4 regions of the Pseudoalteromonas sp. R3 genome follow, and region 3 is predicted to be linked to each of the others. Evidence: predicted binding sites of a transcription regulator. Region 3 holds the regulator's gene; each other region holds the start of a gene.
The links. Region 3 encodes sigma-54, which starts transcription at its own class of promoters, with help from an activator protein. Its sites were predicted from a motif close to GTTGGCACGNNNNTNGNNT; they were not measured.
Positions count from the first base shown of each region.

Region 1: the regulator sigma-54 is predicted to act here: its motif matches at 1,179-1,197, upstream of ELR70_RS08625 (P-II family nitrogen regulator).
Region 2: the regulator sigma-54 is predicted to act here: its motif matches at 915-933, upstream of ELR70_RS22210 (DUF2726 domain-containing protein).
Region 4: the regulator sigma-54 is predicted to act here: its motif matches at 1,378-1,396, upstream of ELR70_RS22860 (PspA/IM30 family protein).

Region 1 is NZ_CP034835.1:842,567-844,771, forward strand. Features, by position in the region: gene ELR70_RS08620 (diguanylate cyclase) at 1-1,047, shown strand, start outside; gene ELR70_RS08625 (P-II family nitrogen regulator) at 1,239-1,577, shown strand; gene ELR70_RS08630 (ammonium transporter) at 1,589-2,205, shown strand, end outside.
Region 2 is NZ_CP034835.1:3,899,226-3,901,430, reverse strand. Features, by position in the region: gene mtnN (5'-methylthioadenosine/S-adenosylhomocysteine nucleosidase) at 1-158, opposite strand, end outside; gene ELR70_RS22210 (DUF2726 domain-containing protein) at 286-876, opposite strand; gene folE2 (GTP cyclohydrolase FolE2) at 1,020-1,940, opposite strand.
Region 3 is NZ_CP034835.1:434,474-436,678, forward strand. Features, by position in the region: gene hpf (ribosome hibernation promoting factor) at 1-18, opposite strand, end outside; gene ELR70_RS06855 (RNA polymerase factor sigma-54) at 44-1,552, opposite strand; gene lptB (LPS export ABC transporter ATP-binding protein) at 1,597-2,205, opposite strand, start outside.
Region 4 is NZ_CP034835.1:4,050,847-4,053,051, forward strand. Features, by position in the region: gene ELR70_RS22850 (hypothetical protein) at 77-400, opposite strand; gene ELR70_RS22855 (PspC domain-containing protein) at 410-616, opposite strand; gene ELR70_RS22860 (PspA/IM30 family protein) at 676-1,341, opposite strand; gene dusA (tRNA dihydrouridine(20/20a) synthase DusA) at 1,514-2,205, opposite strand, start outside.

The DNA of each region.
Region 1 (2,205 bases), 410 kb from region 3:
GTAGTTCAGTTAACTCTGAGCCGCAATGTTCCTACGGTGGTACTGACCTCCAAAATAGATGAGTACAGTCGTCAGCAAATGCTTGAAATGGGGGTCGTGGACTATGTGATTAAAGACAATCGGGATTCTTATTTGTACGCTATCAAATTGGTATCGCGTTTGTTGCGCAACGAGGGGTGTCAGGCGCTCATTGCAGACGACTCCATGATCAGCCGTGCAGTGATGCGGCAAATGTTGGAGAAGCAGCTGTTCACTGTATTTGAGGCTCAAGATGGTGAGCAAGCGCTCAATATGCTCAATGCCAAACCAGAGATAAAGCTTCTTTTGACTGACTACGCGATGCCAACTATGGACGGTTTTGAGTTGGTGAAAGCTGTGCGAAATAGCCGTGGGCGTGATGATCTGGCCATCATAGGTTTGTCTGGAGCGGGCAGTCACGGTCTGTCAGCTAAGTTTATAAAATATGGCGCCAACGACTTTTTGACAAAGCCGTTTATGAATGAAGAGTTTCACTGTCGTGTAATGCAAACGATGGACCAGCTAAATCTGATCGCAGACATTAAAGAATATGCCCACCGGGACTTTTTGACGGGCCTCTATAATCGCCGCTATTTTTGCCAGCACATGGATAAGGTACTCAAAAATAAACCGGATCAGTTCACGCTGGCCTTGCTCGATCTGGATCATTTTAAGGCGATCAATGATCGGTATGGCCACCTTGGTGGTGACAAGGTCTTGTCTCAGGCGGCGGAATTGTTGAATAGTTCATTCAATCATTGCTTAGTTGCTCGTGTGGGTGGAGAGGAGTTTGCGGTGCTGATGCCGGGTAATGATCTGAAAGTGGCCAAAGACAGTTGTCAGGACTTTAGAGAACGCTTTGCCAATACTGAGTTTATGATCCAGGATGAGTCACTGCACTGTACACTCAGTGTTGGGATTGCCCGATGCGATAAAGCGACACTCAGTGATGTAATGCGTGCGGCAGATAATGCGCTGTACCGAGCTAAAGAAGCCCAGCGCAACTGCGTTATGGTCAGTGAAAGCTAAACCGGGCCACGTTCTCTCAACTTTGCACCATTTCAAGTCAGACAACAAACAAGCGCACCAGTTCGGTGCGTTTGTCCTTTCTAAAATGCGATAAAAATATCCTAACCAAATAAAAGATAAAGATTTTTATTTTTGGCATAAAGGTTGGATTACCCCCTGTGACAGGATCAGCTGCCCTGGGGGGGCAAATAATGAAAATGATAAGCGCAATAATTAAACCATTTAAGCTGGATGAGGTTCGCGAAGCCCTGGCCGAGCTCGGCATTGAAGGCATGACCGTGGTTGATGTAAAAGGCTTTGGCCGTCAGCGGGGTCACACCGAGTTGTATCGTGGAGCCGAATATCAGGTCGATTTTATTCCTAAAATTAAGCTGGAAATTGCCACGCGCAGTGAAAATACCCAACGTGTTGTTGAAGCTATTACAGAGATCGCCAGCACAGGCAAAATTGGTGACGGCAAAATCTTTGTTTATGACCTCGAACAGATAGTCCGGATCCGTACCGGTGAACTCGACGAAGAAGCGATTTAAGGGGCAAGACGATGGAAAACACGGTAATAGAATTACAATTCTCTCTGAACACATTTTACTTTCTGGTCAGTGGTATTCTGGTGATGTGGATGGCCGCGGGATTTGCCATGCTCGAAGCTGGGTTGGTTCGCTCTAAAAATACCACAGAAATTTTGACTAAGAATATCGCCCTGTATGCCATTGCCTGCACCATGTTTTTGCTGGTCGGCTATAACATCATGTATGTTGATAATGTTGAAGGCGGAGTAGTACCTAACTTTGGCGCACTGATTGGTAGTGCTGCGGCGGATGCGGACCATGCGCTGGAATCTGACTTTTTCTTTCAAGTAGTATTTGTAGCCACTGCGATGTCGATTGTCTCTGGCGCGGTTGCTGAGCGCATGAAGCTTTGGGCATTTTTATTGTTTACAGTCGTTCTGACAGGCCTCATCTATCCGATTGAGGGTTACTGGACCTGGGGCGCTGGGTTTTTGTCTGAGATGGGCTTTGTAGACTTTGCGGGCTCCGCCATTGTGCATGGTGCCGGTGCCGCGGCTGCTCTGGCTGGCGTGCTGCTGCTGGGTGCTCGAAAAGGTAAATATGGCAAGAATGGAGAGATTTATCCAATTCCAGGTTCAAACTTGCCATT
Region 2 (2,205 bases), 1.0 Mb from region 3:
ACTTTACCGATACCAGACTGAACCAGCGTGACTTCATGACCACCTAGTTCACCATGGTAAAAGGTAAACCCGCCCTTGGTTGCGGTTTGTGTGTTTTTCATTGCGCCACGCAGGATAGTGACTTCCTGTTCCATGGCGCCAATAATGCCTACTTTCATAGTCTTCTCTTATTTTTTTACTGTGCTGCTCATTATATATCATAAATGGGCGCTGAGAATATGGAGTTAGGTGGGGAAAGGGTTTTGCTGTCAGCCCATATGATGGGCTGACAGCAAATAGGCGTGGCTATATCTCGGCTAACTGAGTGGCTGCGGCCTTGGCCTGAGAGGGCGAGAGTACCGCAGGCTTGTAATTGCGATTGCGCGGCTTGCTTTGTGGTTCTGGCTTTTTACCCAGTTTGAACAGAATTGCAGCACGCACTTCTGCACTTTTATAACCACTTTTGACCTTCATGCGAATGTGCGGTATGCCGGCAGATTCCAGAGCGCCACTGACAAACCAGTCTTTCTGCGCTTTGTGGCCGTTCTTGTTGGCGTTGTTAACCAAATCGACTGCGGCAACAATATTCAGGGTTTCTTTATCAACCAATACGTAATCTAGCTGTTTATTTTGTGCTTTAGTGATGGCTGAACGACGCGCCTTTTTAGACAAGCCAGGTTTGCACTCGATGATCTCAATCAGTTTGACCCGGCTCACAACCTTAAACTTGTCACCCACTGAACGCTCTAACAGCTGCAGGAAAGAGGCCTCTACTGTTGTAAATACAGACTCTTTTCGATTAAACGGATAGGGATTACCACCGGTATCCGTATACTTTGAAATAACAATGGAAGCAATAACGACCAGCGCAAGAATAGATAGTAATGTTAGTTCCATAAATCACTCCACGACAACAATTTGACTTGGTGATTATTAAGCAAAGAGCGTGCCTAAAGTGATTTTTGGTGAAGATAATGATGGGGTTTGCTCGGTAGATTACTGCCACCGAGCTTAAACAGGGCCAAAAGCATCCTTGGGAGTTAGGCGCGATAACCGTTCTTCAGTCCTTTGACTGCATAGGCGACAGCATCATGTGCATGCAGCGACTCATAATGGTTTATTTTTATATAGTAATCCTGGTAGTTTTCCTGCTCAAACAAGGCTTTGAGTTTTCTGGCAGCATCCTCGCAGAACATCAGGTTTTGGCCATTAAGACGGGCAAACTCCTGCTCATCTTCGCGTTTAACCGCTGCCTGAACTGGGGTTTTCAATTCATCTTCCACCAGGTCTACTAACCCCAGAATGTCAAACTCCTGACAGTGCTCATCCAGTTTCACTTTGATGTTGGTCACAGAGCGTTGTGAGTGTGGAGTAGCTAAAATGCCTTCGGTTGTACCTAACCAGGCATGCACACTGGCATGGTCGAGAGACTGACCGGCAAATTTTTGCTCAAAAGCGTTTTGGATCAGCTGACGAGCCAGAGCGGCCGAGCAGGGACAGGTTGACGAATACGTAACATCAAGAGCTAACTCCAGATTAAACAGGCCGTCCTGCAGAGTTGCAGTGATAATAACTGGGTAATTTTTCCACCCTTGTTTCCCACTCAGTAAAGAGGAGCGACGCAAGGGAAGTTCAAAATTGAAGGTCACTTTAGCGCTATGGCTCAGGCCTTCGTGGCTGGTAATAAAACTGTCCAGCACCGCACGAATAGCCCCCGGAGATAGTGTCTGTTCACATGATAACTCATCAAGTGCCAAAAATAGTCGTGACATATGAATGCCTTTGGCATCTTTTCTGTCCAGGCTGACAAACGCGTCTGCTTTGGCAGTCACAGGCGTGTCATTCAACCCTTTGCTGGATAACAATAAAGGCAGCTCGATATTTCCCATTCCTACCCAGTCCAGCTTACCTTCTTGTAAGGCGTCAGCAGAATGTGCAATGTCAGGCATTGAAGTTGGCATTTGAACTCTCTTAATCACGACTATAAGGGGGAGGCATGTTACACCAAAATGTCACAACTTGCCGAGCCTAATGGAAATTATCTGGTAAAAAAATCGCCCAAGTGTGCAAAAATTCATACGCTTAAGTCGACTTTCTAAACATCCACGAAAGACCCTGAATACGGGAGCTGGCGAGGTTATTTTGGTTTGCGCAATGTCGCTTGCGACTTTTGGTCACTCGCTTCTGTGTTTGGGTCAGGTATAATGTAGAAGTTAACTAGGTGAT
Region 3 (2,205 bases):
AGTTAAATTTAGTTGCATAAGCATTTTCCTTCTGTAGTTACGTCTAAATCAAGCTTTTACGCTGATTCGACGGTGGGATAGCCAAAGACTCTCGGTATTTGGCAATTGTACGTCTAGCCACTTTGATCCCTTGATCTGCCAATACATCCGCAATTTTGCTGTCACTTAATGGCTTAGCTGTGTTTTCTGCGGCAATTAGCTTTTTGATCAATGCTCTGATTGCTGTCGAAGAGCATTCTCCTCCGTTTTCAGTGCTGACATGGCTTGAGAAGAAATACTTCAACTCATAAATACCGCGTGGCGTGTGCATATACTTTTGCGTTGTTACACGTGAAATCGTGGACTCATGCATGTCGACCATTTCGGCCACATCATTGAGTACCATCGGCTTCATTGCCTCGGGGCCATGTTCAAAGAATGCCTGTTGTTGTTGCACAATGCAATTGGTAACTTTCAATAAAGTTTCATTGCGGCTTTCGAGACTTTTAATAAACCATTTTGCCTCTTGCAAGTGCGAGCGGATAAACTGGCTGTCAGTGCTCGACTTTACTGAACGGGACATTGCAGCGTAGTGATCGTTTACTCTGATCTTCGGCATAGAGTCCGGGTTTAGTTCAACAACCCAGCGACCTTTCACCTTTTTGACCGAAACATCCGGGATTACATAGTCGGCCTCTTCTTGCACTATGCTGGCGGCAGGTTTTGGATTAAGACTGTGGATCAGGGTCATGACTTCTTTAAGCTCAGCTTCTTTGAGCTTAGTCTTTTTCATCAAAGTTCGGTAGTCACGACTTGCGAGTAGATCGATATGTTCTGTCAGAATTTCTTTGGTTTGAGAGAGCCAGGGAGTGGCAGAGTCAAACTGATTGAGCTGGATACACAGACACTCTTGCAAGCTGCGCGCAGCAATACCGACGGGATCAAATAATTGAACACGTTTTAGTACTGCTTCGACTTCATCCAATTCTATCAGTTCTTCATCATTATCCTGATTCATGCTCTCAACAATGTCTTCGCAGCTGATAGTCAGCAGACCTGCATCGTCAACGGCTTCGACTATTGCCAGGGCGATGGCCCTGTCAGTTGGACTAAAGGGGGTGAGCTCTAGTTGCCACATCATGTATTCTTGCAGCGTCTCTGTGGTTTTACCCTGATAGATGGTTTCATCTTCAGGCATAGGGCCTGAGCTGCTTGCCGGGGCGGCACTGATGTACTCATCCCAGGTGACGTCCATTGCCAGATCGTCACTCACAGTGTCTTTGTTTAATGCAGCATCGCTGTCTTGTTCGTAGTCACTGACAGCCGAGTCCTCAAAGCTGTCATTATCATTGGTCGCATGTTGTTCTAACTCAGTATCCGATTTGGACTGTGTTTCATTATCGTGTGATTCAGACTCACCTTCTTCCACTTCCAACAAAGGATTGCTATCAAGCGCTTCTTGGATTTCTTGTTGGAGATCTAGCGTACTCAACTGTAACAGACGAATAGCCTGTTGCAGCTGTGGTGTCATTGTCAGTTGCTGCCCCATGCGCAGCTGTAGCGATTGCCTCATGTATCTCTAACAATCCTTTTTGTTATTTACTTCTAATCTTATAACTATAGCCTGAATTGCTCACCTAGGTAGACATCCCGCACGGTTTGATCGGCCAGAACATGCTCCGGGGTGCCTGCTGCTATCAGTTCACCATGTGACACTATATAAGCTTTCTCACAGACGTCCAGCGTTTCACGTACATTGTGGTCGGTGATCAGCACGCCTATGCCGCGGTTTTTTAAGTGTTCTATAATTTTCTTTATATCTAACACCGAAATGGGATCAACGCCAGCGAAAGGCTCATCCAATAAGATAAATTTTGGATCTGCCGCAAGGGCACGTGCAATTTCTACCCGGCGACGTTCACCACCCGACAAGGCCATGCCCTGGCTATCCCGAATATGCTGGATATTAAATTCATCTAATAACTCGTTGAGGATGACTTCCCGCTGCTCTTTATTGAGCTCCTTACGGGTTTCCAAAATGGCCATCAGATTCTGATAGACGGTCAGTTTGCGAAAAATAGAGGACTCTTGAGGCAGGTAACCAATGCCTAACCTTGCCCGGCTGTGCATAGGCAGCAAGGTAATATCTTGATCATCAATGTGAATGCTGCCTTTGTCACTGGGCACCAGGCCGACGATCATGTAAAAGGTCGTGGTTTTACCTGC
Region 4 (2,205 bases), 880 kb from region 3:
TTTCATCACCATTTCTTTACAGCCGCCAGCTGTTCAGCCGGCCATTTCTGAAAAGCGAAATATCCGGCTAACCAAATTAACAAAGTACCTCTTTGTCACTCACCAGCCAGCCAATGGCAACCAGAAATAACAAAGGGACGGCAATAAGAATCGAGTTAAATAACAGTGCCAATACTAGCCCAATGAGCACTACTAATAGTACGCCAAGCAACCCTATGCTCAGCAACGCCAGAACAGCAAAAACGGCAATCATAGCTACAAAAAGACTGAGCATTTCGATCCCTACCCAGCTCACATCTGTGACCACTTCTGGAACATTGAGCCAGGCAAGGGGTGAAGACACCCAGGATAATGCCGATAACACAACCAGACTAATCAGTAAGATAAATGCCGCTTTCATAATGCCTCCTCAGGAACGCTCCGACAGTACGATCCAGGCAATAAAGTACGCCATCAGCACAAAAACCGGTGCTTTCAGTGCCAACAACACTGTAATAAGGCGAACCAACCAGGTTGGCATATCCAGCCTTTTGGCTAAATTGGCACATACCCCCGCTATTTTTTTACGAGGCTGCTGCGAACGTGTGGTGCTGTAATAAGTGTCATGATCTGTCATCAGAGTTCTCCTCATTGCTGCTATATTCGTACCCATCAGGTATCTGAGTTTGCCAATACCTAAGCTGGGTGTGTTTTTTGTTTCAGTTCGGCCAGCGCCTTATCGACTTGTTCTTCGCGCGCCAATGTCTCCAGCGCCTGCCATTGCGCTTGCTCTTTGCTGACCAGCTCATAGCTGTCTACCTCAGCCTCCACTCGCTCAACCTTGCGTTCCAGATGTTCAAAACGTGCCAGAGCCTCATCTATCGACTGCTGACTCACTACACTTCGGGCTTTTAGCTGAGTGGCGGCGGTGTGTTCACGGCGAGCTAACTGCGCTTCTTTGTGGCGCAGCTGATTGAGCTTTTCTGTCAGCATCTGTGCATCCTGCTCCAGCTTGTCGTAAGCCTGTTGCAGCTGTGCCGCTTCATCTTCAATCTGTTGCTGCGCTTCCTGGCATTTTTGCTTTTCCAGCAGTGCAGCACGAGCCAGATCTTCACGATCCTTTTGCAGCGCGTACTCAGCCTGTTGCTGCCATTGCGCCGTTTTTTTGGCCAGTGCCTGCTCTCGGCGAGTCAGCGCTTTTTGCTCACAAATCACCTGAACCACAGTGCTGCGGCATTCACTGAGTGCTTCCTCCAGCTGAGTCAGTAGCTGGCGCTGATCCTTCTTGGGATCATCCGCTTTGTCGAGCAATGCATTGAACTCGGCTTTGATTAAATCTTCAATTCGGTCGATTAAGGCCATGACAGGCTCCTTGATAAGCTAATGTGATTTAACTTATTCCAAGGTTTGTGCCAAAAGAAAGTTACTTATATAAATCAGAAAGTTAGAAAAAAGAAGAAAGGAAAGAAGAGAATTCCATGAGAGGATGTTGGTCAAAAAAACTCATAAATAGCCTTTTTGACCATAATTACCATTAGAGTTCCGGAACAAAGGTCAGGGCTTTCTCCATCACACTGATATCAGCGCTCTTACCATGACCATTTTCAGACAAGTGACGACGGAAGCCTCTCGCACCTGGCTGATTCTGGAAAATGCCCAGCATATGACGGGCAATGTGCCAAAAGTTTGCCCCTTTAGACATTTCCGACTCAATGTAGTCGTACATGCTACGGACGACCTGATGGCGGGTCTGAGTAAACGCTGGGGCGCCATACAGGGCGCTATCTACTTCAGAGAGCATAAACGGGTTGCTGTAAGCCTCCCGGCCAATCATTACGCCGTCCAGATGTGCCAGATGATGCTGACATTCTTCAATGGTTTTAACACCACCATTAATGCTGATGTGCAGATCCGAATAATCCTGCTTCAGCTTGTACACACGAGGGTAATCCAGGGGCGGAATTTCACGATTTTCCTTCGGGCTTAAGCCTTGCAACCAGGCCTTACGGGCGTGAATGATAAAGTCATCACAGCCGGCAGCCTTTGAAGTCTCAATCAGCTGGGTCAGAAATTCATACGAATCCTGCTCATCAATCCCGATGCGGGTTTTTACTGTCACCGGAATAGATACTTCGCTTTTCATCGCTGAGACACATTCAGCCACCAGCTCAGGTTCAGCCATCAGACACGCACCAAAACGGCCATTTTGCACCCGATCCGACGGGC